DNA from 3 places in the Cohaesibacter marisflavi genome. Region 3 is predicted to be linked to each of the others. Evidence: predicted binding sites of a transcription regulator. Region 3 holds the regulator's gene; each other region holds the start of a gene.
The links. The regulator LexA, encoded in region 3, represses DNA repair genes until DNA is damaged. The targets are predictions, from matches to a motif close to TGTTCNNNNTGTGTTCNG.
Positions count from the first base shown of each region.

Region 1: a site for LexA is predicted at 9,091-9,108, ahead of recA (recombinase RecA). Genes of this name have one in related genera too.
Region 2: a site for LexA is predicted at 6,189-6,206, ahead of ACKPCT_RS11230 (PA0069 family radical SAM protein). Genes of this name have one in related genera too.

Region 1 is NZ_OY762534.1:232,624-243,386, reverse strand. It holds gene grxD (Grx4 family monothiol glutaredoxin) at 1-312, shown strand, start outside; gene ttcA (tRNA 2-thiocytidine(32) synthetase TtcA) at 504-1,445, opposite strand; gene rpsD (30S ribosomal protein S4) at 1,629-2,246, opposite strand; gene murI (glutamate racemase) at 2,471-3,307, opposite strand; gene ACKPCT_RS02045 (RNA methyltransferase) at 3,356-4,093, opposite strand; gene alaS (alanine--tRNA ligase) at 4,801-7,455, opposite strand; gene recA (recombinase RecA) at 7,907-8,974, opposite strand; gene ACKPCT_RS02030 (peptidase M15) at 9,395-10,015, shown strand; gene ACKPCT_RS02025 (TRAP transporter large permease) at 10,143-10,763, opposite strand, start outside.
Region 2 is NZ_OY762534.1:2,230,667-2,241,429, forward strand. It holds gene ygfZ (CAF17-like 4Fe-4S cluster assembly/insertion protein YgfZ) at 101-940, opposite strand; gene ACKPCT_RS11220 (TIGR01459 family HAD-type hydrolase) at 1,052-1,909, opposite strand; gene ACKPCT_RS11225 (EAL domain-containing protein) at 2,053-4,152, opposite strand; gene ACKPCT_RS11230 (PA0069 family radical SAM protein) at 4,940-6,103, opposite strand; gene ACKPCT_RS11235 (hypothetical protein) at 6,309-6,638, opposite strand; gene ACKPCT_RS11240 (ATP-dependent Clp protease proteolytic subunit) at 7,055-7,636, shown strand; gene ACKPCT_RS11245 (hypothetical protein) at 7,710-7,964, opposite strand; gene ACKPCT_RS11250 (LysR family transcriptional regulator) at 8,138-9,067, shown strand; gene ACKPCT_RS11255 (AEC family transporter) at 9,105-10,043, opposite strand; gene ACKPCT_RS11260 (hypothetical protein) at 10,416-10,649, opposite strand; gene ACKPCT_RS11265 (S49 family peptidase) at 10,703-10,763, opposite strand, start outside.
Region 3 is NZ_OY762534.1:841,524-852,286, forward strand. It holds gene gltX (glutamate--tRNA ligase) at 1-294, opposite strand, end outside; gene ACKPCT_RS05050 (hypothetical protein) at 503-1,141, shown strand; gene ACKPCT_RS05055 (ComEC/Rec2 family competence protein) at 1,126-2,919, shown strand; gene lexA (transcriptional repressor LexA) at 3,010-3,723, opposite strand; gene ACKPCT_RS05065 (permease) at 4,021-4,962, opposite strand; gene ACKPCT_RS05070 (DJ-1/PfpI family protein) at 5,725-6,294, shown strand; gene ACKPCT_RS05075 (glycyl radical protein) at 6,311-8,914, shown strand; gene ACKPCT_RS05080 (1-propanol dehydrogenase PduQ) at 9,097-10,182, shown strand; gene pduA (propanediol utilization microcompartment protein PduA) at 10,271-10,552, shown strand; gene pduB (propanediol utilization microcompartment protein PduB) at 10,578-10,763, shown strand, end outside.

The DNA of each region.
Region 1 (10,763 bases), 610 kb from region 3:
ATCCAGGCTTGGATCGACAACGAAGTCAAATCCAACGAAGTCGTGCTTTTCATGAAAGGCACGCCCACATTCCCGCAATGCGGCTTTTCCGGTCAGGTGGTCCAGATTCTGGATTATCTCGATGTGCCATACAAGGGCATCAATGTTCTGGAAAATGACGACCTGCGTCAGGGCATCAAGGATTATTCCAACTGGCCAACGATTCCCCAGCTCTATGTAAAAGGCGAATTCGTTGGCGGCTGTGACATCATCCGCGAGATGTTCCAGAGCCAGGAACTGCAGGAAATGCTCGGAAAACCGGCAACCGCCTGACGTGTTTCTGGGCCTAGGTGTTCAAAACATTCACATATTCAAGAATAGTGAATCGAAAGAATCGCTTATCGGCAGTTTCTCACAATCTGATTCAAGAAAACCCGGATGCCAGCATCCGGGTTTTCTTTTTGTCTAATCACAAGGCCGCAGAATCCCTTGTTTCCAATTCTTGAGAAACCGATTCAATGCAGCTATTTGTCATGCATGGTAAGGAAATTCTGCGATAGTGCGGTAACAGCTGCACAGCCTTCCGCATCATCACTGTCATCCCCTGCCCGGTCGTCTTCCAGCGACAGACCCTGAAAATCAAACAATTTGGTATCCAGCATATGCGACGGGCGGATGTTTGAGAGTGCCCGGAACATTACCTGTGTACGGCCCTTATGCTGGGCTTCAAAGCCCTGCAACATGGCCTTCACTTCCTGCCGCTGCAAACCATCCTGAGACCCGCACAGATCGCACGGAATGATCGGGAACTTCATCAGTTCAGCAAATTTGGCCAGATCCTTTTCCTCGCAATAGGCCAGCGGCCGGAACAGCATCAGATCGCCTTCTTCATTCTTGAGCTTGGGCGGCATGGTTGCCAATCGCCCACCATGCAGCAAATTGAGAAAGAAGGTCTCCAGAATGTCATCTCTGTGGTGCCCCAGCAGCACAGCGTCACAGCCATGCTCACGCGCGATGCGATAGAGATTGCCGCGTCTGAGCCGCGAACACAAAGAACAATAGGTGTTGCCCTCCGGGATCTTCTCCTTGACGATGGAATAGGTATCCTGCCGCTCGATATGGTGAGGAATATCATGCTCCTCAAAGAAGCGCGGCAACACATCGGATGGGAAGCCCGGCTGCGCCTGATCGAGATTACAGGCCAGAAGGTCAACATCCAGCAGACCGCGCCATTTCAAATCGAGCAGAAGTGCCAGAAGGCCATAGGAATCCTTGCCACCAGATAGGCACACAAGCCATTTCCGGCCCTTGGTCTGCATATTATAATCATCAATCGCCGCTCGCACATTGCGCAGCAGCCGCTTGCGCAGCTTCTTGAAGGACACCGAGCTGGGCGCATTGCGAAACATGGGGTGACAAAGGTCATCCTCATCCGGCAGAACGGCAGGCGCTTCAGCAGCAGTCAAAACAGCGTCACTCATAGAGTCACTCATATTGATCTTTCCCGGTCAGTCATTTGCACCTGCATTAGCAAAAGCAAGCAGCAAGCTCAACGATGATTTGGCATTTCTCTTGAGCCAAAGCCCAATACGACAAAAGGCTGCCACTTGGGACAGCCTTTTGCAAATTCGACGGTAATTCCATTTCCCTTAACGGGAATAGAATTCGACCACGAGGTTCGGTTCCATGACGACAGGATATGGCACGTCGGCCAGCTGCGGCATAGCTTTGTAGGTAGCGGTCATTTTGTTGTGGTCTGCTTCGATGTAATCAGGCACATCGCGCTCAGCCAGCTGGGTTGCTTCCAGAACGAAAGCGAGCTGCTTGGAACGATCGCGCACTTCAATCACATCACCAACCTTACAACGGTAGGAAGGAATGTTGACGCGCTGGCCGTTCACTTTAACGTGGCCGTGGTTTACGAACTGACGAGCAGCAAACACGGTAGCAACGAATTTCGCACGGTAGACGATGGCGTCCAGACGGGACTCCAGCAGACCGATCAGCAGTTCCGAGGTATCGCCCTTCAGACGGTTTGCTTCCTTGTAGATGCGCAGGAAGTGTTTCTCGGAGATGTTGCCGTAGTAGCCTTTCAGCTTCTGTTTTGCACGCAGCTGCAGACCGAAGTCAGACAGTTTGCCTTTACGACGCTGGCCATGCTGGCCCGGTGCATATTCGCGGCGGTTTACCGGGGACTTCGGACGACCCCAGATATTTTCGCCCATACGGCGGTCAATTTTATACTTCTGAGAATGGCGCTTGGACATTCGCGTGTTTCCTTTCAAGTTTTTAAGAAAACGCGCCCCTCCTGGGATCATCGGCAAAAGCCAGATCCGACAGAACACAAAGGATGCGCCCCTTTGTCTTCGCGGGTGCGTTAAAATCAAAGGGGGCCAACAAAAGGCCCCGCAGAGATTGGATGGTGTTTAGAGCCTTTACCCTGGCAAGTCAAACTGAATCCGCCAGTTTCTGCCTACAAACCGCGTTTGCCTCACAGAATCATGCCTGCTTGTGCCTTTTTCTCAACAAGTGATGCCCAAGCGACGGTGAGCCTCTCCGTATCGCCTCTTGTTGCGGAAAAGCGTATGCGCCTTTCCTGCTGGGGCAAATCAGCCTGCCTGCCAGCAATACAGTCCTGCCATTCCTGCTCAAGCAGATGCATCACCCGGCGCGCAACGGCATGGGCCGGATCGATCCACAGCACCGGGCTCGGCGCAATGGCTTCCAACACAGGCAGCAAAAGCGGATAGTGCGTACAGCCCAGGACAATCACATCCACATCGCCATTTTGAGGCCCCTCGAAGACGCCCTGTATCTCGGCATAAACGGCCTCCTCATTCCTCTCTCCTTCCAGAAGATAGGATTCAGCCAACCGCGCCAGCCGATTGCAGGCGATAAGGTCTACCACGCATTCATCGGCATAATCGCGAATGAGATCACGCGTATAAGCGCGTCGGATGGTCCCCGGCGTCGCAATCACCGCAAAATGCCCTGAGCGGGTCGCATGCGCCGCCGGTTTGATAGCCGGAACGATCCCGACAATCGGAAAGGAAAAGCGCGCGCGCAACGCCTCCAGAGCCACTGTGGAAGCCGTATTGCAAGCGACCACCAACAAATCCGGGACATAGGTCTTGCAGGTGTCTTCAATAAGGTTGATCAGCCCATCGATAAGCGCGTCATCACTCAGATCCCCATAGGGAAAGCGCGCATCATCGGCCAGAAACAGATAGTTGGCGTAGGGAAGTGTCGCCATAAGAGCAGACAAAACCGAAAGCCCACCCAGACCGGAATCGAAAACAAGGATATTGGGATCTCTTTTCCTGACCATACTCACGCCCCATTTTCGTCAAAGACGAACCTTTACCCGCAGCCGTTTTTACGGCTTGGGCCGCTCATGCCTGCGCTGCAAGGCTGCAACAACGCCGCGCAAGGTACGCACTTCCTGTTCAGCCCAATCGCCTTTCTGCAAGATCGTGCGCAGATTCTGAACCATATGCTGGCGTTTTTCCGGCGGCCGGAAAAAACCCGCTTCGTCAAGAGCTTCCTCGAAATGATCGAACAGCCGGACCATGTCTTCCTTGCTGGCGCGTGGCACATCCGGCGTCTCAAACGGCAACGCCGCTTCACGATCGCTGCCAGACATGCGCCATTCATAGCAGATGATCAAAACAGCCTGCGCAATGTTGAGAGAGGAAAAATCAGGATCAACGGGCAACGTCAGAATTTCGTTCGCAAGGGCCACTTCATCATTATTCAGCCCCCAACGTTCGCGTCCGAACATGATCCCTACCTTACCGCCAGTATTCACCGTGGTGCGCAAAATCTGCGCAGCTTCCACCGGATGACGCACCGTCTTGAGCATATCGCGCTGGCGAGCAGTTGTTGCGTAAACAAAGTCCAGGTCAGCAACAGCCTCTTCTACGGTTTCAAACTTCAACGTTTTGCCGATAACATGGTCCGCACGGCTTGCTGCATTACGCGCCTTTTCGCTGGGCCATCCATCACGCGGTCTCACCAGTCTCAAATCCGTAACACCGAAATTGGCCATGGCACGTGCTGCCATGCCGATATTTTCTCCCAACTGTGGCTCGACCAGAATGATGACCGGATCCATTTCTTCTTCTTTCCATTGTCCGAAAAACACTCTGTCCGGAATTAACTGACCAGGCGAGCGTTACTACTCTGCATTTGAAAACAGGGCGAGTAGTGGCGCAAAGCCATGCCGATTGCAAGCCCTGCGTCCTGTTTCATCACTCAAACCACACTGGAAGATAGAAAGACGAAAACGTTTTCCTTACCCTCCAATACATTAGCTATGATTAGAAACGCTTCAGATGAAAATGTTTCATGTAGAATAAGTGATAAATTGCGCACCAATTATCCAAGAGAAAAAATAGGAGAGAGAAAAGGTGTGGCCACCTAATCAATCAAGGTGGTGGGCAAGCGGGTGATTAGGTAGCCACTGGTCTGAAAGACCAAAATATTTGTAACCAAAAAGTAATCCGAGGTAAATAGCCAATAGATTACCTTTACTGAACTATTCACTTAATATTTGAAAGAAAATAAATATCTAAATAAAGTGTGAATTAAAAGCATCAACCCGATCAGAAACAAATAGACAAGAAATTAAGTGATAAACATATTACGAACATGTCTAAAAGCAGCAACCACACGATTTGAAGTCAAGAGCTATAAAAATGCCACGCGCTTTTTCAAGCCCGTGGCATCCAATTCTATATAAGCATTACTGCTCATTTATCCCATTTTAACTTGTCAGTTGGAACAGCGCTTCTGTAGAGAAGCTATGCTCCAAAAGCAAATTTAGGAAAGCAGAGCTTCGATGGCAGCAATGGCGTCATTGGCCTTGTCAGCATCCTTGCCGCCAGCCTGAGCCATATCCGGACGTCCACCGCCACCGCGGCCGCCGAGTGCTTCAGCGGCAACCTTGACCATGTCCACAGCATTGAAGCGATCTGTCAGGTCGTCAGTCACACCAACAACAACCCCGACCTTGCCGTCTTCCGAAACGGCAATCATCACGACGACACCAGAGCCAATGCTTTCCTTGCCCTGATCAACCATGCCTTTAAGGTCTTTGGGCGAAATGCCTTCAGCAACACGTGCGAGGAACTTGACGCCATTGACTTCTTTGACAGCATCACCACCGGAACCGCTGCCGCCCATAGCCAGCTTGCGGCGTACATCGGCAAGCTCTTTTTCGAGCTTGCGGCGATCCGCCACCAGCGCTTCCAGACGCTCGACAAGATCATTTGGTGCCACTTTCAATAAGCCAGCGGCCTCGCGCACGCGCTCATCCTGCTGCTGCAAATAGGTACGCGCTTCCTTACCGGTCAAGGCTTCAATACGGCGCACACCGGCTGCGACTGCGCTTTCGGAAACGATGGTCATCAGACCAACATCACCGGTGCGGTTCACATGGGTACCGCCACAAAGCTCAACCGAATAGGTCTTGCCGGCCTTGTCGCCACGCAGGGCTTCGCCCATGGAAACGACGCGAACCTCATCGCCATATTTCTCACCAAACAGCGCCATGGCGCCCGCTTCAATGGCATCATCAACAGCCATAATGCGGGTTTCGACGGGTCCATTCTGCAAGACGATCTCGTTGACCATCTCTTCAACCTGGCTCACTTCTTCATCCGTCACCGGTTTTTGGTGCGAAAAGTCAAAGCGCAGACGCTCCGGCGTTACGAATGAGCCTTTCTGTGCCACATGATCGCCAAGGGTTTCCCGCAGGGCTTCATGCAAAAGGTGGGTCGCGGAATGGTTCGCCCGGATGGCAGAGCGACGCTCGTGATCCACAACCAGCTCCAGCGCGTCGCCGATTTTCACCGATCCTTCGATCAATTTGCCCATATGAACAAACATGCCGTGGTTCTTCTTGACGGTATCGGACACTTCGAAGCGAATGCCATCCGCAATCATAACGCCCGTATCACCAATCTGACCACCAGATTCGCCATAGAATGGTGTCTGGTTGAGAATGATGCTGGCTTCGTCTCCGGCTTTCAGGTTGTCCACTTCTGCGCCATCCTTGACCAAAGCGACAATAGCCCCTTCCGTGCGTTCACGATCATAGCCCAGGAAGTCAGTTGCCCCGACTTTCTCGCTCACGTCGAACCAGATTGCATCGGTTGCCGCTTCGCCGGAGCCGGCCCAGTTGGCACGGGCTTCAGCCTTCTGGCGTGCCATGGCCGTATCAAATCCGTCGACATCGACCTCGATGCTACGCGCGCGCAAGGCATCCTGCGTCAGATCGAGCGGGAAGCCATAAGTATCGTAAAGCTTGAAGGCTGTTTCCCCATCAAGACTATCCCCTTTGTCCATGCCGTCCGTTGCATCATCGAGCAACTGCAGACCACGGCTCAAGGTCTTGCCAAAGCGGGATTCTTCAAGCTTCAAGGTTTCGGTGATCAGGGCTTCTGCACGCACGAGCTCAGGGAAAGCCTGCCCCATTTCGCGCACAAGCGTCGGAACCATCTTGTAGATGATAGGATCCTGCGAACCGAGCAACCGCGCGTGGCGCATGGCGCGACGCATGATGCGTCGCAGAACATAGCCGCGGCCATCAGAAGAAGGCAGCACGCCATCGGCAATCAGGAAGCTGGTAGAGCGCAAATGGTCAGCAATCACACGGTGGCTGGCCTTGGCGTCACCAACTTCGTCAACACCGGTCAGATCAACACTATTCTGGATCAGCGCGCGGAACAAATCCGTTTCATAGTTGTCATGGGTCCCCTGCAGCACCGCAGCAATACGCTCAAGCCCCATGCCTGTATCAATGGAAGGCCGAGGCAGGTCCACACGCTCATCCTTGGTGAGCTGCTCATACTGCATGAAGACGAGGTTCCAGATTTCGATAAACCGGTCACCATCTTCTTCCGGGCTACCCGGAGGGCCACCCCAAATGTGATCACCATGATCATAGAAAATTTCAGAGCACGGACCGCACGGGCCGGTTTCCCCCATAGACCAGAAGTTATCGCTGGTCGGAATGCGAATGATCTTGTTGTCAGAAAGCCCTGCAATCTTTTTCCAGAGATCAAAAGCTTCGTCATCTTCGTGATAGACGGTCACCAACAGCTTGTCCGCAGGAAGGTCGAATTCCTTGGTGATCAGGTTCCAAGCAAGCTCGATGGCATTTTCCTTGAAATAGTCACCGAAAGAAAAGTTACCGAGCATTTCAAAGAAAGTGTGATGACGCGCCGTATAGCCGACATTATCCAGATCGTTATGCTTGCCGCCCGCGCGCACGCATTTCTGCGACGTTACCGCGCGGCTATAGTCACGCTGCTCAAGGCCCGTAAACACATTCTTGAACTGCACCATGCCTGCGTTGGTAAACATCAACGTCGGGTCGTTGCGCGGAACCAGAGGCCCGGAATCCACGATGGAGTGACCATGCTCGTTGAAGTAGTTCAAGAAAGTTGATCGAATTTCATTTACACCGCTCATGACACACCAATTTCTCCTGCCCCGGATGAGGCTCAGAACCTTTCGCTCATTTCACACTCTGCCATCCGATCAACAGATGCAGCAATATCTTAGCCCGCAATCAAGACCTTCAAAAATGAAGTGGCCGAGCAAACTTCTTTCAAATAACAGAAGGGCTCGAAGGCCTGACAGGGATGAATGCCAAGATTGAAGGAAGATAATTGTCTTCTTGGCAATTTTCTAACTTTGTCTCTTGGCGGTTTTAACGAGCAACAAAGCGCATGTCTATCATTTTGCGCGGAAACCCCAGAGCTATCATCAGCTTCTGTCGAAAATTACCGGCTTTTTCGTTGCTTATTCCAGCCCACAATACAAAAGGGCCACCCAAGGCGGCCCTCTCAACAATCGGAACGAATGAAATCTCAAAGAGCCATCAAGAAGAAAGCTAACCTTCGATTGGCATCTCACACGGTTATTCGTCGTCACCTTCATCAGCGGTAGCAAGATCAATCAGATCAGAATTAAGACCTGCACTTTGGCGAATACCCACTTCGATCTCATCGGCAATCTGAGGATTTTCCTTAAGGAAATTCTTCGAATTTTCGCGCCCTTGCCCCAAACGCTGGCTATCGTAGGAGAACCAAGCCCCGGACTTCTCGACAATCCCGGCCTTTACGCCAAGATCAAGAAGCTCGCCAAGTTTGGAGATGCCTTCCCCGTAAGTGATATCGAACTCGACCTGCTTAAACGGAGCCGCTACCTTGTTCTTGACCACTTTCACGCGCGTCTGGTTGCCCACGACCTCGTCGCGATCCTTGATGGAGCCGATCCGGCGAATATCCAAACGGACCGATGCGTAGAATTTCAGAGCATTACCACCGGTCGTCGTTTCCGGACTACCAAACATCACACCGATCTTCATACGGATCTGGTTGATGAAGATAACCATGCAGTTAGTACGAGAGATGGACCCTGCCAACTTGCGCATGGCCTGACTCATCAAACGCGCCTGAAGACCGGGAAGCGAATCCCCCATCTCGCCTTCCAGCTCGGCTCGCGGCGTCAGGGCAGCGACTGAGTCGACCACCAGAACATCCACGGCACCGGAACGCACCAACGTATCGGCAATTTCAAGTGCCTGCTCACCAGCGTCAGGCTGAGAAATCAGCAGGTTATCAATATCGACGCCAAGTTTGCGCGCATAAATCGGGTCCAGCGCATGTTCAGCATCCACAAATGCGCAGATTCCGCCACGCTTCTGCGATTCTGCAACCACATGCAGTGCCAGTGTCGTTTTACCAGACGATTCCGGACCATATACCTCGACGATGCGCCCCTTGGGCAGACCACCGATACCCAAAGCGATATCAAGCCCGAGAGAACCAGTCGGAATGGACTCAATTTCGACCACTTCTCTCTGGCCCAGCTTCATCACGGAGCCTTTGCCGAATGCGCGGTCAATCTGCGATAGGGCGGCTTCCAATGCCTTTGTCTTGTCCATGCTGCTTCCTTCGACCAACCGGAGACTATTTTGTGCCATTTTGAGTTCCATTCTTCATAGCGAACACGCTTGTGCAACCAAGATTAATGTACACACTTTGTTCTCATTTACAAGAAGCATGACAAGACTATGAGAAAAAAGAGATATTCAATTTTTGTTCCACCCTTGTTCCCAAGGGAAAACTTCTTCCTTTTCAGCACCTTCCCCAATGAAACAACATGTGGAGAATTCCGGGCATGATTCGTCCTCTGCACAGAATCCAGCGCCGTTCCCCATATCTCCAGCGAACAGAAACTCATTTACGGTCAAGTACGCAGCCTCTCTCACTCCCCGACGCCCAATCTGGCTTACTCAGGATCGCTCGCAAGTCCATGACCAACCTTGATGTCCACACACCCGCACCGATAGGTTGTATAAAGGAGTTAGATAAAGTCATCATTTTTGGATTGATACACGAGTATGAAAAAGCCAGGTTCTGTCAAATCACTTGAAGATCTCGGGCGCGTGCGCCTTTCAAAATCCTTTTTCATGAGGGATATGCTCTATTCTGAAATCGCCAACTTCAATGGCATTCCGAACATTCCAGACGATCCCGATTTGGCGATTTATGCTGCCTCAAAGCTATGCGAGACATTGCTGGAGCCACTGCAAAAGCAATTTGGTCGTATTAGCATTCGATCAGCCTATCGCGCACCGGCGGTAAACCAGTTTGGAAATGAAAATAATCTAGGATGCGCGCGCAATGAAGCAAACTACGCAAAACATATATTTGATCGGCGCGACGCTGATGGCTACTGCGGCGCTACGGCTACAATCGTTGTAAACAGTTTCATCGGGTACTATGAGCAGTCTCACCACTGGCAGGCCATGGCATGGTGGATCCATGACCATCTTCCCCCTACCGATCTTTACTTCTTTCCCAAACTCGCCGCCTTCAACATCACCTGGCATGAAAAACCCGGGCGTACTATCCAAAGCTACACCAAGCCCAAAGGCACCCTAACGAAACCGGGCATGGACAATTTTGAAGGCTCACACGCTAACGAATATAAAGCCTTTTTGGCGACATTGTGCAGCTAACTTTGCACATTAGCAGGCCTATAATGACGCGCTCATGCCAACGGTAGCGTCAAGGAGAGTCCCCAATAAGAATGCCCGCGCCTCATCGAAAAGGCGCGGGCATTCGGCTTTGGAAGAAAAGCCTTTATCAGAAGTAAGGTTCAGTAACCCAAGGCACACAGGCCACGATGATCACCGATACGAGGATCGCGAACATGTAAGGCCAAATCGCCTTCATGGCCTTGTCGGGCTCGATACCACCAATCGCGCAGGCCTGATAGAAGCCGATACCGAGAGGCGGAACGAACAGGCCAAGGCTCATGGACAGAACCATCATGATGGCATAATGCACACCACCAATGCCAAGCTCCAAAGCAATCGGGAACAGCAGAGGCGCAAACACCACAACCGCCGGAATGCCTTCAAGCACACTGCCAAGGATCGCGAAGACCACGATGGACAAAGCCATGAAGCCGAAGGCACCACCAGGCATCTGTTCCATCGCTGCCGCCAGCTGATGGGAGAAACCGGACTGGGTCAAAGCCCACGCCATGGCCGTTGCCGTGCCCAGAATGATCATGATCGCACCGGAAAGCGCCAGCGAATTGCACAGCATCTTCCACATGCGTTTGACCGGAAACTTGCGATAAAGCAGGATCGAGACCAGCAGAGTATAGACAATACCAACAGTCGCCACTTCGGTTGCCGTTGCAATACCGGCCACAACCGCGACACGGATAACAGCAAGCAGCAGGAAAGCTGGCAGAGC
Region 2 (10,763 bases), 1.4 Mb from region 3:
CTGGCTTTTCCGCAACCGAACCCGCGCAAAAGACCGTCATCACCAAAGAAGCAATGACGGCCTCATGCAAATTGCAACAAGAGTTGGCATAAAGCCACACTCAGGCGGGGAGAGAAAAGTCGGCATAATCTGGCAACTCAATGCGCAAGGGCACGCTGCCTGCCGTCAGAGCCAATCCATCCTTGAGGGCATCGGCCACCCGATCCAGCCGCACAATGGCCAGAGCGCGTTTGTCGAGCATAGCCCCGACTTCGCCGACCGGTTTTTCTCCGGCAAGGATTTTGGTACCAGTCGGGGGAATCGGCATATCCGCTTCAAGGCGCACCAGACGTTTGCGGGCGGTGCCTCGATGCTGCATGCGTGAGACCACCTCCTGCCCGATATAGCACCCTTTGCCAAAATCAAGACCACCCAGCGCGTCCATATTGATGTCATGAGGAAATGCATCATCAAGAGAGAAATCAAGACCGGCCTGCGGCACAATGGCCGCGATATGGCGGGCCAGATAGGCATTTTCCAATTCGGGTGAGGTTTGCCACTGGGCGCCCTCACCATAAAGCCGCCAGCCAAGTTGATCGGACCGGGTGTCACGTAGCGCGCGCGCATCCTTGTCAGCATCGGCTACAAAGGCCACACCAACGCGTTCGCTGCTTTCCTCTATCGTCACATCGGAGCGCATCCGATAAAGCGTCATCTTCTTGATAAAGGTGCCCAGCTGCTCCCTGTCCAGATCAAAGCGGAACTGTCCGTCGTCTCGCGAGAGCAGAAAATCGATGGTGATTTTCCCCTGCGGCGTCAGCAAGGCTCCGTGACGAAGCTCCCCCTGTTTCAGATCATCCAGATCGATCGTGATAAGCCGTTGCAGCAGACTTTCCGCCTCGGAGCCGGAAAGTTGAACCACAACACGATTGGCGAGATGAAAGATCTGATCCTGAGGCATAACACGTTCCTTTTCCTGTCGGCGCATTACGGCCCGCAAGCCGCATTCTAAACAGGAATATAGGATAGACGAGCGGTCAATCCAACCGCCCGTTCAAAGAGGATGCTGCTCTTACCAGGCTAGGCGTGTCATGAAGCCGACCGTTTCCACGTCCTCATGGGTCAGACGCAGGCTGACGCGATCATCATCAGGCGCATCCATGGGGCCGAAATCCTGCGCATGAATGCCCGCTGTGATGAACAGGGCATCAATCTTCTGATAATGGCCACCGCGCATATCCGTCGGCATGGCGTCGCCAATGATCAGAATGTCGGACTTGGCAATCGGCGCTCCGTTGATCTCGGTAAACTTGGCAAGAGACGCCTCATAGATCGGGGCTTCAGGTTTGCCTGCCATGACGATTTCACCGCCATAGGCCTCATAACGGTCGGCCAATGCACCAGCGCAATAGACCAGTTTGCCGCCCTGATCGGCAATCCTGTCGGGATTGACGCAGACAAAGGGCAGATGCCGTTTGGCAAGGCGATGCAGAAGGGCGTCGTAATCGTCCGGCGTCTCAGTGAGATTGTCCAGAAGACTGGTGCAGCAGATCATCTCTGCTTCGTCTTCCCCTACGAGTTCCAGCCCGAGGCCTTCAAACAGCGGCAGATTGCGCTCGTGGCCCAGATGGAACACCTTCTTTTTGCCGATCTTGGTAAGCTCGGCTCTTGTCACATCGCCCGAGGTGACGACCGCATCATAGCAGTCACGCGGCACGCCGAGGCTATCGAGCTGCTCGCAAATCTGGGCAGAAGGGCGCGGCGCGTTGGTGATCAGAATCACCTTGCCAAAGTCTTTGCGGAAGTTGCCGAGCGCTTCGACGGTGCAGTCGTTGACAGTTTGCCCGTTGTGCAGAACACCCCAGATGTCGGACAATAGTCCCTTGTAATTCGGCGCAATGGCTGACAGGCCAGCGATGCGGGAAGACATGGCAATCCCTTCATGTCGAGAAGTGGTTTCAGGTTCTCCCTCTTGTCTCTTGTTAAAAATACAAGGTCAAGAGGCAGATGATGCCCTCTATCGCAAACATGTGCGCAAAAATGCCGCGCCTCATCGATGTCACCTGAGGGCGATCAGGACACTTCAATATATTGGCCGCGATCCGTTCCCGTTTTCAGGCCGAAATCATCGGCCGCAGGCAGGCGATCAGACTGGCCTGCGCTGCGTTGTGGCTGCATGCGATCCTGAGCGGCGGCGCGAACGGTTGGCGCAGCTCCGTCACCGGTCTGCCCCGATGCTTCGCCCGGAGCAATCAGGCCTGCAGCCTCGGCCAGAACGGCGCGGAAGTGATCGCGAGTTTCGCTGTTGTTGGTATCCTCGGCGGCCATGGCGCGCAGGGCCTCGGCTATGCGCGGATTTTCTCCCAGCGTACGCTCAGCCCCGTTGCTCCCTGCTCCGGCCGTCGGCTCGTTGGAAAAGGAAGCCGGTTGAGATGGACGTTGTGGCGCGCGTTGCGCCCCTGAGCCATTTGACATACGCGATGACGTGGCCGATCGGGAGGACGGGGCCGAAGGCGCCTGTAGGCGGGATTGCTCTGGGAACTGGGACAGGCGATCAACAGGCGAAGCACGGTTTGGTGTCGGTTCATTGCCGCCCCCAGACATGCGCGCCACCTGCGAGGGGCGTATCGCCGGACGAGGGGCTGCAGCGGCCTGTTGCTGCTGAGAGACGGTTCCTGCTTGCAAGGGGCCTCGCATCGTGGCCGGATTGCCCTTCAGTGCCTTGGCTGGCGCGAAATGATCCCCTTGGGCCAGATGCACATTATAGTCGATCAGATTGACCAGATCGCGCTCGCTTTCAACATGGGTGACAATCAGGTCCATGCCTTTGCGCGAAAGCAGGCGAGAAAAGTCGGCAGGGTGAATATCAAGCCCGCGACCGGCTTCCCGATGGGTCAGGATCGGCGCGGCGATCTTGGCGAATTTGACGCCTTTCTGGGCGAACTCGTCAAAGCCGGCAGCCAGATTGGTGACGCGGTCTACCGAGAAGCGGAAGCCCATGGAGCTGAGCAGCTTCAGGGTCTCTTCTTCCATCAACCCGAATTTGCGCAGATCAGCCTGCGAGAATTCAAGAATCACATGGGGGGCCAGATCACGGTTCTGATCGAACAGATCCCGCATCAGGGCAAAGAAATCGCTATCGGCAAGGCTCTCCAGCGCGAGATTGCAGAACAGCTCCACCGGATGGCCCCGATCTGACAGACGGCGCAACAGGCGGAATGCCTCATTGACAGCCAATCGATCCAACATGGGCAGGAAGCCGTTCTGGCGACAGACCGGCAAGAAGATGTCTGGCGTAATCACCTCGCCATCGTCGGTCTTCAGCCGTGTCAGGGCTTCGTAATATTGCGGTTTGCGCATAGGCAGGGCAACGATCGGCTGCATGAACAGTTCGATATGGCCAAGGGCCAGAGCACGACGCACCTTGGCTTCGTCTTCCGACGTCACCGGTTGTTCCCTCGTCTCTGCAAATGGGCCAGTTGGACCTCCATCTGTCGCTGCGGGTGGCGGCGACGGGCGGTTCCCCTGCTCCTCGGCATAAGGTTGGACATGAGATTGGGTTGGCGCTGGTTGTTCCTCGGGTTCATCATACCGACGCGCGGGCTCGGAATAGCTCGGTGCAACGGGCTGGGCCACAGGCTGGACGGGCTTCTCAGCCGGTCTTTCATGTCTTGCGGACAGAGAGCGCGCGTTGGCGCGCAGATGTTCCTCCAATTCCTTTACGGAACTGGTGGCGGCAATCAGCTTGGCGTTGACCTCGGCCACCTGCCCTTCGCCCTGCTGCATACGCTCATCGAGATCAGCGCAGCTCTCGGCCAGTTGCTTGACCAGCGTACCTATCACATCCAGCTCTGCCAGAATGGGTTCCACCTCTTTTTCAAGGCGGCTAGCTACGGTACTATCGAGCTCGCGCGCCATTTCGCGCACATCCTGCACTTCCTTGGTCAGGGCCAGTTTGAGGCGAGTAAGATCATCCATCTGCTCATCGAGCATCATGCGATCACGCACGCGGGAAATCTGGTAATGCACCAACAGCAGCGTCAGCAGAATACCGAAGGAAAAAGGCGAGGCCTCAGTTATGGACAACCCGAGTTTGAAATGCAAAATGGCGCCGACAGACAAAGAGATGGCGACCATACAAATGGCGATAAAAACGGCCCCTAGCCTTTGCATGTTTTCATCTCCGTTACAGGCATTTCGTGGCCCCGCTGCTTTACTAGTTACATCTTCAGCTTCGCGGGGCGATCCAATCGCCTTACTCGCTGCCGCTACTCATCAGGCACGAAGCCCATACTATCCAAATTCCAGCCAGCCCTGCGCCGCTGCAAAAGCCCTGTTCGAGTGCCCAAGGCGACGAATCAAACCATTAACACTTCGTTAGCGTAGTATGCCGGAGGGGCAGAGAAAAGTGTTTCACGAGAGGGTGTGGGCTATTTGCGAATGCTTGCACGCTTTTTCGCTTGCCTCAGAATATAAAGTTGGTGATCAAGGCCCACATTTTTCGCCTCAGCAGCTGCGTCTGACGGAGCACGACCTCATGAGAAAAGCTGAAACGGGAGAGGACAAGCAGGCCGGGTCTTCTATTGCTGCAAAGCAGTTAAGCTCTTGAAAAAATAAGCTGCCCCGATCAAACCGCCAAACGGCGATTGAAACGGGGCAGCTGGAGGCGCAGTGAAGGGAAGCCACATTCACCGCGCAACAGGAACGATGCGGCGTGTCCCTGCTATAACCCTTTTAAAAACCGGAAAAACCGGTCCATTAACCTAATCGGGTTGGCTCCTAAAGTGATTCCGTAGAGAGTACAAATGATATCTTGGGCTAAAGATAGAACATTTTTAATTTGCTCACACTTATCCAAAAATATCTCACTTAATCATGTGTTAAAGACGCCTGCTGCCAAATATAAGTATACTGAATATCGAGTATTGTTATGCAGAAGACACTTTAAGCAATGCTCCTGTCAGAATAGAGATAATTGGGCCTCGTTTCTTTTTGGGGCTGCAAAATGTTTCAAGGATAGCCGTGTGCGTCGGGTGTTATAACCAAGCTTTCTGCACACAACATCAACGCGCTTATGAAGAAGCTCAGCAAAAGGCCCTGTTCCTTTCATGCGCTGCCCCATTCGACTGTCATAGTCCTTGCCACCCCGCATGGAGCGCAAGACATTCATTACATGGCGGTAGCGATCAGGATAGTGATGCAGCAGCCAATCCTGAAAGAGCGGACTGACTTCATTGGGCAGGCGCAACAGAATGGTGCCTGCTTCCCGTGCCCCGGCTTCATAGGCTGCAGTGAGAATGTTTTCTACCTCATTGTCATTGAGCGCAGGAATGACAGGTGCAACCAGGACTGATGTGGGAATGCCCGCTTCAGCCAGCCGCGAGATGGTTTCAAGGCGTCGTTTCGGGCTCGCGGCACGCGGCTCCATGGCGCGGGACAGGCGATTGTCCATCGTCGTCACAGACAGAGCCACCTTGACGAGATTGCGTTCATTGAGCGCCTTTAGTTTGTCCAGATCGCGCAGGATCAGCGCAGACTTGGTGACAATCGCCACCGGATGGCCCGTTTCCTCCAGCACATCAAGAATATCGGGCATCAGGCGATACTCGCGCTCCACTGGCTGATAGGGATCGGTGTTGGTGCCAATGGCAATCGGGCGCGGTCGATAACCAGGGGCCGAGAGTTCCTTCTTCAGCTGATTGGCAGCATCGGGCTTGACGAAAAGCTTGCTTTCGAAATCAAGCCCCGGCGACAGCCCCATATAGGCGTGGGTCGGGCGGGCGAAGCAATAGATACAGCCATGCTCGCAGCCGCGGTAAGGGTTGATCGAGCGGTCGAAAGGGATGTCCGGCGAGTCATTACGCGTAATGATGGTGCGGGCCTTCTCTTCCTGCACCTCCGTGCGCAGAGGCGGCAGCGGCTCTTCCCCATCCGGGTAAGACCAGCCGTCATCGACCGGTTCTGTCTGGTAGGGCTCGAACCGTCCCGTCTTGTTGGAACGGGTTCCCCTGCCGCGAATGCGTTTGCCCTTATGCAGGCCGGGGTCAACCTGAAAACCGACAAAGGGATCTGCGTCCTCCAATCCTTGCTTGCGAGCGGTTGCTTTGGCGGCGGCCATGCTCATCAGTCTCCATCGCGTCTCGCGTGCGCTTGCGAGCGCCCGTCGATTCTGTTAGCGTTTTGTTCTGAGAGAATGATGCGGCAGAAGATAGAACATAGCAAGAACAAATTTTTGTCTTGCATCGCTGATGCACTGTCGATGCGCTGCTGATGCAAAAAAGGGGCCGCAGCCCCTCTTCTCACCATGCCTTTATTTCGTAGGCTTTGCCCTATTCACCGAAGGTGAAAGTGCCGATCTTGCAGACATCGATATTTTCCTGTGTAACCCGGTCGTCATCTTCAAACACGGCAAGAAAATCGAACATGCAGTTTCCGGTTCCGTCATCAAAGTTGATTTCAACGGCTTCTCCATGATTGAGTCGCTGACCTGCCAGAATATTTTCTTCCCATTCATTCGTGCCGCTGTTGGAGCCATAGAATTCAACGATGGCATATCCGGTCTGGTTTTTGATGGTTACGTTTCTGTCTGCCGCAAAGGCATAGCTTGTCGCAGCGAGGGTCAGGCCGGCAATCGTGGCAGCAAGAAAATTGACTTTCATGATTATACTCTCCCATTCCGGAAGATGCGGTCTGCGCTGCCGCACAATTCCGGATGTTTTCAAATAAGGACGATCCGCTGTTCAAGAACAGATTAGTAAGTAGAAAAGCTCTAAAAAACAGAGATTTAGATTAGAGTGCGTCCAGTAGATTCCACAAATCCGGCATTTCATCAACCGGTTTCTCGGTTTTTGTTGCAAGACGTTAATGGGCTCTTGCCCGATTGAACCTTCATGTCCTTCATCCGCAAACAACCAAGCAAACTACAGCGTAGGGATGAAGCGCCATTTTGTTGCATCGATAAAAGGACTTGTTCACGAGTTGTTATTAAGGTGGGCGCGAACTATGTTTGATTCGACGCCCGGTTTGCGCCAAATGCCAAAAGGGCAAAGTCAATTGCCAGATGGGAGTTCGCACCATGAGCGAAGAAAATGAAAAAAAGTCGGAAGACTCTATGGGCAAGGATGCGGCCGAGGCCCTGTTCAAATCCCGATCCGTCTTCATTTACGGTGAAGTGACGCAGGAAATGGCCCAGAAGGTGAGCGCCCAGTTGCTCGCCATGGCAGCCACAAGCGACGAAGACATCAAGGTCTTCATCAATTCTCCAGGTGGCCATGTCGAGTCTGGCGACAGCATGCATGACATCATTAAATTCATCAAACCGAAGGTCTGGATCATCGGAACCGGTTGGGTCGCCTCTGCGGGTGCTCTTATCTATATTTCCGTTCCGGTAGAGCGCCGCGTTTGCCTGCCAAACACACGCTTCCTGCTGCACCAACCATCGGGCGGTGCGCGCGGTATGGCCTCTGACATCGAGATTCAGGCACGCGAAATCATCAAGATGAATGAGCGCCTCAACAAGCTCTTCTCGGAAGCAACAGGCCAGCCGATTGAAAAAATCGCAGCCGATACCGACCGCGATTACTGGCTTTCTTCTGAAGAAGCCAAAGAGTATGGCCTCGTTTCCAAAATCATCACCTCACACACCGAAATCGGCTAATGGGGGACTTGCATCGTGGGCCGGCTCCGGCGTGCGAGGCAATGATTTGATTGAATTGCTTTTCTGGCAGGTCTCAGGCCTGCCAGAAATATTTTGAGGCTTCCTTTTCCGCCTCATGCCGGGTCATACCGCAATCTTCCAGCACAGCATCGTTAAAGCCGATCGTTTTAAGATCGCGCCGCATCTGCTGACGTTCCTTGCGGCGGCCACGCCACAGAGCCAGCGTCTGTCTCAAGCTTCTTTGCCGCTTTGGCCCATAGTTGGCGATCAAAGCCAGTGCTTCATGATGGCTCATGCGATTGAAATCGCCCTCAAAGCTCGTCTTCATGGCCTTCTCTCCTTCATTGTTTTTGTTATCTTTTGCTATCGGATTCGTCTCGCCCGAGCTAGTGCAATTATTGCGTCTTTTTGGCTGTAATAAAATTGAAAAATACGCACCTTATATGTGAGGAAAAGTGACATGATCCCATGCCCTCACATAAGCAGGAGCTTCAAAAATCCATGGCGCAATTGCCACCCCTTGCCTCCCTGCTGGCCTTTGAAGCGCTGTACTACAGCGGCTCGGTGACGGGAGCGGCCAACAGGCTTGGCCGGACCCACAGTGCAGTAAGCAAGCAGCTTCATCAGTTGCAAGACCATGCAGGAACGCAGCTTTTCGAGAAGCATGGCTCGGGCATCAAGCTCACGCCTCAAGGGCAGAAATTTGCCTCGATCGTTGCGGATGGTCTGTCCGATATTCGCAAGGGCTATGACAGTTTGCGCCTTGAGCGGACGCAGCAGAAAGTCTCCATCAAGGTTAGTTCAACCTTTGCCCGCGTCTGGGCCATTCCCATTGTCGCGCGTTTCAACCGGCATCATCCGGATATCGAGATCCAGATAACCCTTACCATCCCGCTCAATTCCCACTCCTTCGACGGCTCGGTAGATCTGGTGCTTTCATGGGATCGCTTTGTGAGCCCAGAAGAAGCCCACCCGAATGGCACCACCTTGGGGGATGTCCATATCGGGCCGGTGCTATCACCTTCCTACCCGCATCATCTTGAAGACGGACATTTGGCCTTCAAGAACCGCCTTGACCGACGTGGCTCGGAAAGTGGCTGGGCGCAATGGTCGGAGATGACCGGCCTTACGCTATCCTGCGAAAGCCAGCAGACCTTCGAGCTGGCGGGGCTCGCCTATGAGGCTGCCGAGCGGGGCATGGGCGTGGCACTGGCCCCCAAATTTCTCATCGAGAAAGAGCTGAAAAGTGGCACGCTGATAGCGCCTGCCGGCTTCTATTGTTTCAAGGAAGGCCTCATTGTGCGTCCTTCCTCGGAGCGCCCCCAGCCCAGCCAGAGTGCGATGATCTTTCTCGACTGGCTCGCCAGATATGGTCGTCTCGGTGACGATGGCTATCTGGCCGCCGACGTGCTCGACCCGCTATGGGGATAAGTGAGCACCCTCGCCATTGCCCGCCCGTTTTTACCCGCTAGATGGTAGGATGGAACCCCAAATAGATGGCAAACAGCGCAAGGCTTACCACGGTGGATACCGCCAGCGCATTGATCACATAAGCCCTTTCACTTTCAGGTGCCTTCTGCATGAAGAGTGGAATGATGAAGGGGGGTGGCAATATCAGCAGGGTGAAGAAAGCCATCTGGAAGGGTTCGCCAAGGCCGAGCAGGCCACCCAGCACAAACATATTGAGCAGAAGCGCCAATGGCACCAGAATGCCGTAGCGCAGGGCGACCATTTTCAAAACATCGCCCAGCCCCTCGCGATGGATGCGAATGCCATAGCCCACCACCAGCAGGATGAGCGGAATGGCCATACCAGCCAGCAGCTTCATGGTGCCATAAAGGCTTGAGAAAACTGGCGTCGTCTTGATGAAATCCGACAGGCCGAGGCCATTGCACACCAGACCGGCGACCAGAGCGATAACCACCGGCGAGGTTGCAAACATTTTCAGGATCGTTGCCGGATCGCTCTGCCCGTCTCGGCGGATCATCAGCATGGGCGCGAAAATGAACCAGATGAACAACTCATGGGCCAGATCGACCACGGCGATATAGCCCACCGCCTGCAATCCATAAGCGCCACCGAACAGGCTGACCCCGAGCATGCCATATTCAAAGCCGGTCATCAGAAAGGGGAAATAAGGATGGTTGGGAGCCAGTTTCGGCCCGACGATCCGCCCCAGCGCATAAAGTCCGCCGCAAATGGCGGCCGTTACCACGAAGACACCCAGATAGGAGGCCTTCATCGCCATATCCAGAAAGACCGTGAACAGCACACTGGGCAAAACCAGATTGACCACAAGCTTGGTCAGGCCTTCCATGATCTGCGGCGACAGGACATTGAACAGGCGCAGCGACATGCCCGCCAGAATGAGAAACAGAATTGGCAGAATTTGATCAAGAACCGACATGATGACGCCCCTCCCCCACAGGCGACGCTCACCCGCATGACGAGTGTGAGCCCATCAATGCTATTGGTCAGCCAGTTCTTTTGGCAAGAGCCTGCCTTAGCCCATTGGTAGACAAAGCGCTCAGGCAGCTGTTAGCAGCAGGTAAAAAACCGGTTTCTCCATGTCACCCTAGGCCCCTTCTGCACAAGCTGTGCATGCCTGGTGGAGAAATCGCGAAAACTCCACATACCCCAACAAAGAAAAAGGGAGCAAGCCGATATCGGTGCGCTCGCTCCCTTTTCCTTTGTTTCATGAGTCATGGCCGTGAGGATAAGTAAAAAACTTATCCCTCCGGCGAGACTCGCCTGCCCTGTCAGACGTGCCCTTTGAGACCTATCGCTTTTCGCGGAAATCACCGGTTTCGGGATCCTGCTCCAGATCGATGATATCTGCCTCGCGCTTTGCCTTTTCGCTCTCTTGCTTTAGGGCTTCAGCTTTCTGGCGCATCAGTTCGGCCTGACGACGGCGGTTCAACTCTGTGCCCTGCGCGCGAATTTTCGTAAGCAGCTTTGAAAAGATCCAGAGGGCGGCCAGCGCGGCCAACATTACCATCAATTTCGCGATCAACTGCCCTGTTCCTTTCAGCGCGGTTCGTCAGGGATCAAAGTCCTCTGGCGTGATTACAATCCGATGCGGGACCATAATGCGCGTTCTTCGAGGCTTGCAAGGATTTTGTCGGCA
Region 3 (10,763 bases):
ATAGGCTTGGCCAGCTGCCAGAAGCTGCTCGACCACTTCACGGTGACGTTCAACGCGCGAATATTGCGAGATCGGGTCGCCATCATAAGACAGCCCCATCCACTCCATTCCGGCGATAATGGCATCGATGGCAGCGTCGGTGGAACGCTCGCGGTCCGTATCTTCGATGCGGAGCAGCATTTTGCCGCCATTGGCTTTGGCATAGAGCCAGTTGAAGAGAGCGGTGCGCGCCCCGCCGATATGGAGAAAACCTGTCGGGGAGGGGGCAAAGCGCGTTACAACCTGTGAACACATAATGCTATCAGTAACCTGTTATTCGGGATATAGTGCACCGGAAGTTGAGGCGGGTTGTGCCTACGGATCCCATTCTGGGGTCCGCAACGCGCTCCGCTTCAGGAACCGGCGATTGAAGTTGTCAAGGATCTAACACAGCTTGCGCCCAAGGCGAAAGACCTCATGACCGTCTGACGGTCGAAAAAGAGGTGCATAAGGACCAAATGTGATGGAAAGGGCGTCCCATCCTGCTGATAGCACAGACCGGAGCAACGCTCCGGCCATGCCAGAGGTCCATTCCGACGTCTATGACTGGCAGGGACTCGCCAACAATCCGGGCCTTGGCAAGCGCTTCAAATTCTGGCTGGAAGCCCTTTGGCAGGGGATTGAGCGGAACTGGCAGGAGGATTGCTCAGACCAGAATGCCCGGTTCCTCTGGGTCGCCGTCTTCATGGGGTTTGGTGCCGCCCTCTATTATGTTCTGCCTGATGAACCCAGTTTCTGGGGGCTGCTAGCGGCGTCTCTGGCGCTGTGTGGTTGGGTTTATCATCGCGCGGCCAAAGGACGGGTGGTTTTTCCGCTCTTGTTGGTGACGGCAATTGTGGTTGGTGTGTGCGCCGCCAGTGAACATGGGCATTTTTCAACGAGCCCCGTGTTGGCTCATAACTTTTCCAGTCCGGTTGTCGGTCGCCTTGTCCGCGTTGAGCAGAGGGGAACAGCCAAAAGGCCGCAGGAGCGCTGGACCATCGCTGTTGAAACCATAGAGAAACTCAGACCTGAGCGCACCCCGAAAAGGCTTTTTCTCATTCGGCGCGGGGCGAGGAGCAATTTCGCGTTGGGACAAGGCTCAGAATGTGGGCTCACCTGACACCCTTGCTGCAGCCCGTTTATCCGGGGAGCTTCGATTATGGACGTTATCTCTGGTCGCGATCTATCGGTGGTCAGGGCTATTTGAGCAATAGTATTGAGCGTCTGCCGGAAAAGACGAAGTCGGGCTGGCAAGGGCTGGTGCATGATGTGCGCGACAGTATCGAACGGACCAGACAGGCTGTGGCTCGTTATATTCTGCATCGGGTGGATGGAGAGGCTGGGGGACTTGCCGTTGCATTGGCCGTCGGGAAACGCGACTTTCTGTCTGACAATGTGGAGACTGCGCTAAGGCGTAGCGGGTTGGCACATATTCTTGCGATTTCCGGATTGCATATGGCTCTGGTGGCGATGTCCGTCTTCTGGGGTGTGCGCGGGATTCTGGCCTTGTTACCGCAATTGTCCTTGCATTATCCCATCAAGCAATGGGCGGCTGGGATGGCTTTGTTTTGCGCGGCGGCCTATCTGGTTTTCTCCGGCGCATCGGTTGCCACCATCCGCGCCTTCTGCATGACGGCCATTTTTCTGATAGCGATTCTGGCGGGGCGTCCCGCTGTGACCATGCATAACCTAGGGCTCGTTATGGTGCTGCTCATTCTCGTGCAGCCCTATGGCGTTGTTGAAGCCGGTATGCAGATGTCTTTTGCTGCAACGGCGGCCCTTATCGCTTCCTATGACCGCTTGACCCGTCTCCGCTTGCGTAAGAATGGTGCGCTAGCGCCTTCAGAGCATGGGCTTGTCTTTGGCTCGGCTCTTCATGCAGGGCGATGGATCATCGGGATCGGGCTGACATCTTTGATTGCGAGTCTCGCCGTGCTGCCCTTGTCCGTTGCGCATTTCCAGCAGATGGCGCCCTTCGGGCTTGTTACCAACCTTCTTGCGATGCCAGTCATCAGCCTGATCGTGATGCCGATGGGGTTGGTCGCAGTGTTCATGACGCCCTTCGGCTTGCAATCCTGGCCGCTGCAACTGGTCGAGTGGGGCCTTGATTGGGTTATCTCCATGGCGACAATGGTGTCACAGTGGGGGGACGCAGACTATCTTGTTGTCAAAGCCGGAGGGGACTTCCTTCCTTTTGCCCTAGCAGCACTTGCCGTCTATACCATTCATCGCAAATGGCTTTCGTGGCTGGCTATTGTCCCGCTTACTGTTGCTGCCGCTCTGTGGTGGTTTGCGCCGCAGCCTGACATCTGGATAGCGCAGACGGGTACCCGAGTCGCCAGTCGCGATATCGAGGGGCATTGGCAAAGGACTGGGGGGCGCGGGATGACGCTCGACTATCGGTCTGTTCTAAGGGCTGATGGGGATGCGCGTGCTCTGGGGGATGGTGATAGTCAAGACCGAGAGCCGAAAAAAAATCTGCTCTTATCGCAAACAAGCGCATGTGATAGGCAGGCCTGTTTTGTGACGTCTCTGAATACATCCGCGGCAGGGAGGAGCGATTTGTCTCTGGCTATCGTCAACAAAGCGTCGGCTTTTTCTGAGGAATGCGCGCTTAGAGACATCATTGTGTCGCGTTTGCCGGTGCCCCAAAGCTGCAAGGGGCCAACGCTCGTGATCGGAGCCGACAGGTTGTCACAATCCGGTGCGCAGTTTCTGTATCTTCATAAACAGGATGAACAAGGTCTGTTTGCGCGGTTGGCTGAGGACTATTTTGACATTGATGGGTCCGCTGGGGAAGAAAAGACATCAGAGCCGGAGAAAAATCCACACTGGCAGATCGAGGCGATTGCCGCTCTGCCCGTTGGCAAACGCCCATGGATGCCGGAGAGACGCTAAAAGTCGCTTGATGTCCAAGAGAGAATAGATATGAAAAATGCGCCCTTGGGCGCATTAGATGAATTCTCGATGTGTCTGGAAGATCTTGCGTCAATATTGGCGCATCAGTCCGACCAGCTTGCCCTGCACCCGAACCCGATCTGGGCCGAAGATACGTGTTTCATAAGCCGGGTTGGCAGCTTCCAGCGCGATGGAAGCCCCTTTCTTGCGAATGCGTTTCAACGTTGCTTCTTCATCGTCGACCAGTGCGACAACAATATCACCTGAAACAGCGTCATCTGATTTTTTGATGACCACTGTGTCGCCATCCAGAATGCCCGCTTCAATCATCGAGTCGCCACGAACCTCAAGGGCAAAATGCTCGCCACCGCGCAGCATCTCTACCGGCACAGACACGCTGTGGGATTGGTGCTGAATGGCAGAAATGGGAACCCCCGCCGCGATGCGGCCCATGACCGGCACCGACACACCGGAGACTTCTTCTGTCTTTTCCGGCTCGACCGGCTCACTCGGGCGCGATTTGCCAAGACCACCTTCCACCACACTGGGCGAAAAGCCGCGGCTTGGCGTGCTGAGCGTTGGTTTGTGCGCTTCTGGTAGCTTGAGAACTTCCAACGCTCTGGCGCGGTTTGGAAGGCGCCGAATGAAGCCGCGTTCCTCAAGCGCCGTGATCAAGCGGTGAATGCCTGACTTGGAGCGCAAATCCAGAGCGTCTTTCATTTCGTCAAAGGAGGGGGGAACGCCTGATTCCTTGATGCGTTCATGGATGAACATTAGCAGCTCATGCTGTTTGCGTGTTAGCATTTCCCTCTCCAAATTCCGCGATCGCTTTGTTCTCATAAGCGAAACAACAGTGGCACAAATCACGAACAAACTATACATGTTCTTGCTGTGTTCTGCAAGCGTGAAAAAGACCTGATTTGTCAATAGGAAGAGGGAATTGTGCGGTTGCCCGGTCTTTCGGGGAGCACATTTTGGCTTTTGATTGGGGTGGGTTAGGCCATGATTCTCACGGGGCAGTCAAACATGGTGGCAAACAAAAGGCGTGGGGAATAAAGTCTCCACGCCGAAATCAGCAGATTGTGCTTCAGTCATCCATGATCAAAGTGGCAGAGGGATTGCTGCCCAGAAGCCAAGGGCGGTCAGTCCGTTCAGGACAAAGGTCATGATTGCAATGGCTGTAGCCGGAGGATCGATATGTGTGTCGCCATGAACCAGGAACAGGCGGGCGCACAATTCACCCAGAAAGGCACAAATGATGCCTACGATCAAAGCCCAGAGCATGCTGCCAGATGCAACGCCCGCAATGGCTGCAGGAAGCGCAATGTGGTGGGTTACAGGCACAGCAAGGCCGAGCGAAAGCAGGATCAGGCTGGCTGCTGCAAAGCCGAAAGCCAACAGGGCGCCGGTGCCGCCATAAGTGATGCCGAGCCAACCACCCAGAAGACCAACGCCTGCGCCGATAAGGGCAATTTGCCCCTTGGTGCTCTGGAAGGGCAACCATTTGATGGCATCGCTTGGATCGAAGAAAGAACGTCCTTCTTCAGCTTTGCCAAACAGGCCGGCTTTGCCCCAGATGAGGCGCGCAACGACAGCTGAAACAAACACACATATGCCCGGATAGTCCGTCCAGGCAAGCCCCGGGCCGAAGTTTGGAATAAGCTGTACAAGGCAGCAAAGTGCATAGCCAAAGACGCCGAAGATACCGCCAACAAGTAGGACGTCTGGTTTGTTCAGCCCCATGCCCGCGGTAATGATGTCACGTCCGTTGTCGATGTATCCTTTGTTGGCAGCATAGGCTGCGGCTGCAACACCAGAGGCAAAGCCGCCCACATGCGGGCCGAAAGCCCCAAATGGCAAGCCGCCGAAATAACCGGCAGCGCCCTGAGCTACGCTGGTTGCGTCAGGGGCAATGCCCAATGTCAGGGCAACCCCGATCAAAGTTAGAAAACCGACAAATGCAAAGGCTGAAAGCGCACCTAATGCTGCGCCAAAGATCCCACCGCCAAACGCGACAAGAAGACTGATTATTGTAGCCGTCATATTTTACTCCCTAAAGCTTCCCGTAGTTGATGCCGACCAAGGGTCATCATCGAGCCGCGTATGTCCGCTTTCACCTCCTCGTTGAAAGAAGAAGGCCTCTCGACCTCCGTAATCTTGCGAATACTCAAAAGATCGAACACGCACTGGCATATTTAACTATTGAGATGAATTTCATTAATGACAATTGAATTCATCTTTAAATACTTGGGATTTGCTATCTGTAATTTGCAAATACTTTTAAATGCATATTTATAATGATAGGATTTGGTCAATTCGATTATTTTTACAAAAGTAGGGAATTTTTTGTCTTTGCTTTTTGAAGGCGCATAGGGCTGTGCTACAGCATTTGTTGTTTTTAATTGTTATAGTTATATGTATGTTTAATATAACATATATTTCAGTATCTTAATTGGAATTTTTCTGAGTTTCTCGGTATGGAGCCGCTTGCTCTTGCGCTATGCAGTTTGGGTCAAAATTTTTGCTAATTGTTCCATTTGATGGTCGTTCTTGAGCGATTTCGGGTTAAAAATTTACCTTTGTCTTTTCCTTATCTCTTTGGCTTTTGTCTTACGTCATTTCCTAAATAACTGAATTAACTGTGATAATTTGGTGTGTCAAAAGCCTGTCACACAATGTCAATTCTTTACCCCTCAATGACAAGCCTCTCCATTGATAGAAGTTTGGGCACAGGACTAATGTTTCGGCACAAGCCGGTCGTGGATCGGTGGGAGGCATTGGTTTTGTTTGGAGGGGCGGCCTGTAATGACAAGTATACTCATTATAGCTGGTGACTATTCGGAAGATTATGAAGTCATGGTTCCCTACCAGGCGTTGTTAATGCTTGGTTTTACGGTCGATGTCGTCTGCCCGAACAAGCGCAAGGGTGACTTCATTCGTACTGCAATTCATGATTTTGAGGGCGATCAGACCTACTCGGAGAAGCCGGGACATCTGTTTTGCCTTACCGCTTCTTTCTCGGCGATTGAGCCAGATTGCTACGACGGGCTTTATCTGGCCGGGGGAAGGGCGTGCGAATATCTGCGATTGGATGACGATGTCCTTTCCATTTGTCGCGGTTTCATGGAGCGCAATGCGCCGCTGGCCGCGATTTGCCACGGCATTCAGATTTTAACCGCAGCCAATGTTGTTCGCGGGCGCAAGCTGACGGCCTATCCGGCGGTTGCGCCGGAAGTCGTCATGGCGGGCGGAGAATTTATCAAAGTTGAACCGGATGAATCCGTAGTGGACGGAAATCTCGTGACCTCGCCAGCCTGGCCCGGCCACCCCGCCTTGCTGCGCAACTTTGTCAGTTTAATCGGTTCTCAAACATAGCACTAAGGAAAAGGCGATGGCGTTTGCGACAGAGAGTGCAAGCGAGGTCGTATCCTGCAGCCTGGAGGAAGTAATGATAGAGAAGGGCTTTTCTCAACCAACCGAACGTATTGTGCGGTTGAAAAACCAGATTCTGAACGCGACGCCTTTTGTGGAGTCCGAGCGTGCAGTTCTGGCTACCGAGGCCTACAAGGAAAGTGAACATCTTTCCCCGATCATGCGCCGCGCAAAAGTGGCCGAAAAGATTTTCAATAATCTGCCGGTTACCATTCGCGACGACGAACTGATCGTTGGTGCCATCACCAAAAATCCGCGTTCTACGGAAATCTGCCCGGAATTCTCCTATGATTGGGTAGAAGCCGAGTTCGAAACCATGGCAACCCGCATGGCTGACCCTTTCGAAATTCCGAAAGAAACAGCTGCCGAGTTGCATGAAGCCTTCAAATACTGGCCGAACAAGACCACCAGTTCCTATGCTGATTCCCTGATGTCTTCGGAGACCAAGGACTGCATCGCCAATGGCGTCTTCACCGTTGGCAACTATTTCTATGGTGGTGTCGGTCACGTTTGTGTTGACTATGGCAAGATCATGAAAATCGGCTTCCGCGGCATCATCGAAGAAGCCGTCAAAGCCATGGATGCGATGGACAAGAATGATCCATCCTACATCAAGAAACGCCAGTTCTACGAAGCCATCATCATCACCTACAATGCAGCGATCAATTTCGCTCATCGGTATGCTGACAAGGCTCTGGAACTCTCAAGGGCAGAAAGCAACCCGACCCGCAAGGCCGAGCTGGAACAGATTGCCAAGAACTGCGCACGCGTTCCTGAATATCCTGCTTCCAACTTCTGGGAAGCTTGTCAGACCTTCTGGTTCATCCAGTCTCTGATGCAAATCGAATCCTCGGGGCATTCCATTTCTCCGGGCCGCTTCGACCAGTATATGAACGACTATCTGCAGGCTGATGCATCCATCGACCGTGCTTTCGCTCAGGAACTGATCGATTGCATCTGGATCAAGCTCAACGACGTCAACAAAACCCGTGACGAAGTGTCAGCTCAGGCCTTTGCCGGTTACGCCGTGTTCCAGAATCTGTGCGTTGGTGGTCAGACATCTGACGGGCTGGATGCTACAAACGATGTTTCCTACATGTGCATGGAAGCTGTTTCTCACGTTCGTTTGCCAGCTCCTTCCTTCTCCATTCGCGTTTGGCAGGGCACGCCTGATGAATTCCTCTTCCGCGCGACGGAAGTTGTTCGTCTGGGTCTTGGTGTTCCGGCCATGTATAACGACGAAGTGATCATTCCGGCTCTTCAGAACCGTGGTGTTTCTCTCGCTGATGCCCGCGATTACGGCATTGTCGGTTGTGTTGAACCGCAGCCAATCCATAAGGCAGAAGGCTGGCACGACGCTGCGTTCTTCAACGTTGCCAAGATCCTCGAAATCACCCTGCACGGCGGTAAAGTTGGCGAAACGCCAGGCACCATCGGCAACAAGCAGCTTGGCCCGGTTACGCCGGACGTATCGCAGTGGAAGTGCCTTGATGACTTCTACGATGCTTTTGAAAAACAGATGGCCTACTTCGTCTACCATCTGGTTGAAGCTGACAACTGCGTTGACATTGCGCACGCCGAAATGGCTCCGCTGCCGTTCCAGTCTGCAATGGTTGATGATTGCCTTGGTCGCGGCATGTCCGTGCAGGAAGGCGGCGCCTTGTACAACTTCACCGGCCCGCAGGCCTTTGGTGTTGCTGACACCGGTGACTCTGTCTACGCAATGAAGAAATTCGTCTTTGACGAAAAGAAAATCAGCCCGGCAGAACTCAAGGAAGCTCTGGTCAATAACTTCGGTCAGCCGGTTGGCGGTGCTGCTCCTGCAGCTGCTGAACTGTCTGAAGATCAGGTCTATGCCGCTGTTCGCAAGGTTCTTGCCAACAACAACTCCATGGATGTCTCCGCTCTGAAAGATCAGGTCTATCAGACCCTTGGTTCTTCCAGCGCTGCGCCTAACGGCAAATATGCCGACATTCATCGTATGCTCGATAGCGCTGAATGCTTCGGTAACGACATCGATGAAGTCGATCTGATCGCCCGCAAGTGCGCTGAGATCTACTGTAAAGAAGTCGAAAAATACACCAACCCGCGCGGCGGTCAGTTCCAGGCTGGTATCTATCCTGTGTCTGCCAACGTGCTGTTCGGTAAAGATGTTGCTGCATTGCCTGACGGACGTCTGGCCAAGGCACCTCTTGCTGACGGTGTATCACCTCGTCAGGGTAAGGACACCAACGGTCCGACCGCAGCGGCAAACTCGGTTGCCAAGCTCAACCACTTCATTGCCTCCAACGGTACCCTCTATAACCAGAAGTTCCTGCCATCCGCCCTTGCTGGCGACAATGGCATCCTGAACTTCACATCGGTTGTGCGCTCCTACTTCGATCACAAGGGCATGCATGTCCAGTTCAACGTGGTGGACAGAAACGTCTTGCTCGAAGCTCAGCGTGAACCTGAAAAGCACAGAGACCTTGTGGTCCGCGTGGCTGGTTATAGCGCTCAGTGGGTCGTGCTCGCCAAGGAAGTGCAGGACGACATCATCAGCCGTACAGAGCAGAATCTCTAAGAGATTGGCAGACCTGCCAAGGCCTTTGGCTTTGGCAGGTCAGTATGGCGCGACAGGCTGTCGGGGTCTTTTGAGATTTCTCTCTCCGGCAGCTCACAATTGCTCTAAGTGTCAAGGATTTCTGTTTTATGTCTCGTTATCAGAGCTTCTTTTCAAAAACTGAAGTTGTTTTTGGAGCCGGGATGCTGGATCGGCTGAACGTTTATAGCGGTCAGAAGGTTGCGATCGTCACCGATGCCTTCATGGCAAAATCCGGTGCTCTGGACAGAGTGCGGGCGCATCTCACTGGATCAGAGTGTTTCGTCTATGATGAAGCGATCCCAGAGCCGCCTATTGAAACAGTGTCCAAGGGAGCTGGCCTTCTTGCCGACTTCGAGCCGGATGCGATCGTTGCTCTGGGTGGCGGTTCTGCCATTGATGCTGCGAAAGCCATTCTGGCTGTCGTTCGAGAAGTCAAACCCCAACTCACTATCCAATTTGTAGCCATTCCCACCACATCGGGAACCGGATCAGAGGTAACGTCGTACGCCGTGATTTCCGATCCGGCCAACAATCGTAAATTTCCATTGGTATCCAACTCACTGATACCGGATGTTGCGATCCTTGATCCCGAATTTGTCCGCACGGCTCCTGCCAATGTAACCGCGGACACCGGAATGGACGTCATAACCCATGCCATCGAGGCTCTTGCATCTTCCCGCTCTTCCTATTGCTCCGACGCACTGGCTGCCAAGGCCTTGTCGTTGGCATTTGAAAGTCTGCCGGCTGCATTCAAGAATGGTGATGATCTGGAAGCCCGCGCAGAGATGCATCAGGCTTCCTGCATGGCGGGCATGGCGTTCAATTCGGCAGGCCTCGGCCTGAACCACGGACTGGCTCATGCCATCGGCGGACAGTTTCATGTCGCCCACGGTCGTCTCAATGCCATGCTTCTGCCTCTGGTCATTGAATATAACGCTGGCCTTAGCGAAGGCGCTGCCTTCTGCGAAAAGACGGCGGACGTCTATGCCAGAGCTGCGACCAGCCTGGGCCTGCGTTTCCCAAGCATTAAGATGGGTGTCTGGGCTCTCATTCACGCGATTGAACGCCTGAATGCTCAGTTCAATATTCCCGCAACGCTTCGGGGGCAGGGGATCGACATGAACGCATATGCCCACAGCGAACAAACCCTTGTGAAAGCGACTTTCGCGGATGCCTGCACGGCTACCAATCCCAGAAAGCCGGTTGCTCAGGATCTGGTGCGGTTGCTGCGGCGCCTTGGTGGATAGGAGATGAGGGAGGACACCGATCAAACTACTTAAAAACTTGACGCCTCTAAAGGGCACATTCTGAACATCAAGAAAACTGGAGAGAAAAATGCAACAAGAAGCATTGGGTATGGTTGAAACCAAAGGCCTCGTAGGCGCAATCGAAGCCGCTGATGCGATGGTCAAATCCGCAAATGTTGGCCTGATCGGCTATGAAAAAATCGGTTCCGGTTTCGTGACCGTTATGGTTCGTGGTGATGTTGGCGCAGTTAAAGCTGCTACCGACGCAGGCGCAGTGGCTGCCGAGAAAGTTGGCACCGTGGTTTCCGTCCATGTCATCCCACGCCCACATACCGAAGTTGAAAAAATCCTGCCGAAAAGCGCGGAATAACCCCTGATCAGAAGGAGTATCGACAATGAATAACGATCTTGTCGAACAGATCATGGGCGAGGTTATGCGCAAAATGGGCTCGGAAGCTGCTTCCGCTCCCGCACAACCTGCAGCCCCTGAAGCGAAAAGCTGCGCAGCCAAGCTGCCGGCAGCTTGCGGTCTGACCGAATTTGTCGGAACCGCAATTGGCCACACCATTGGTCTTGTTATC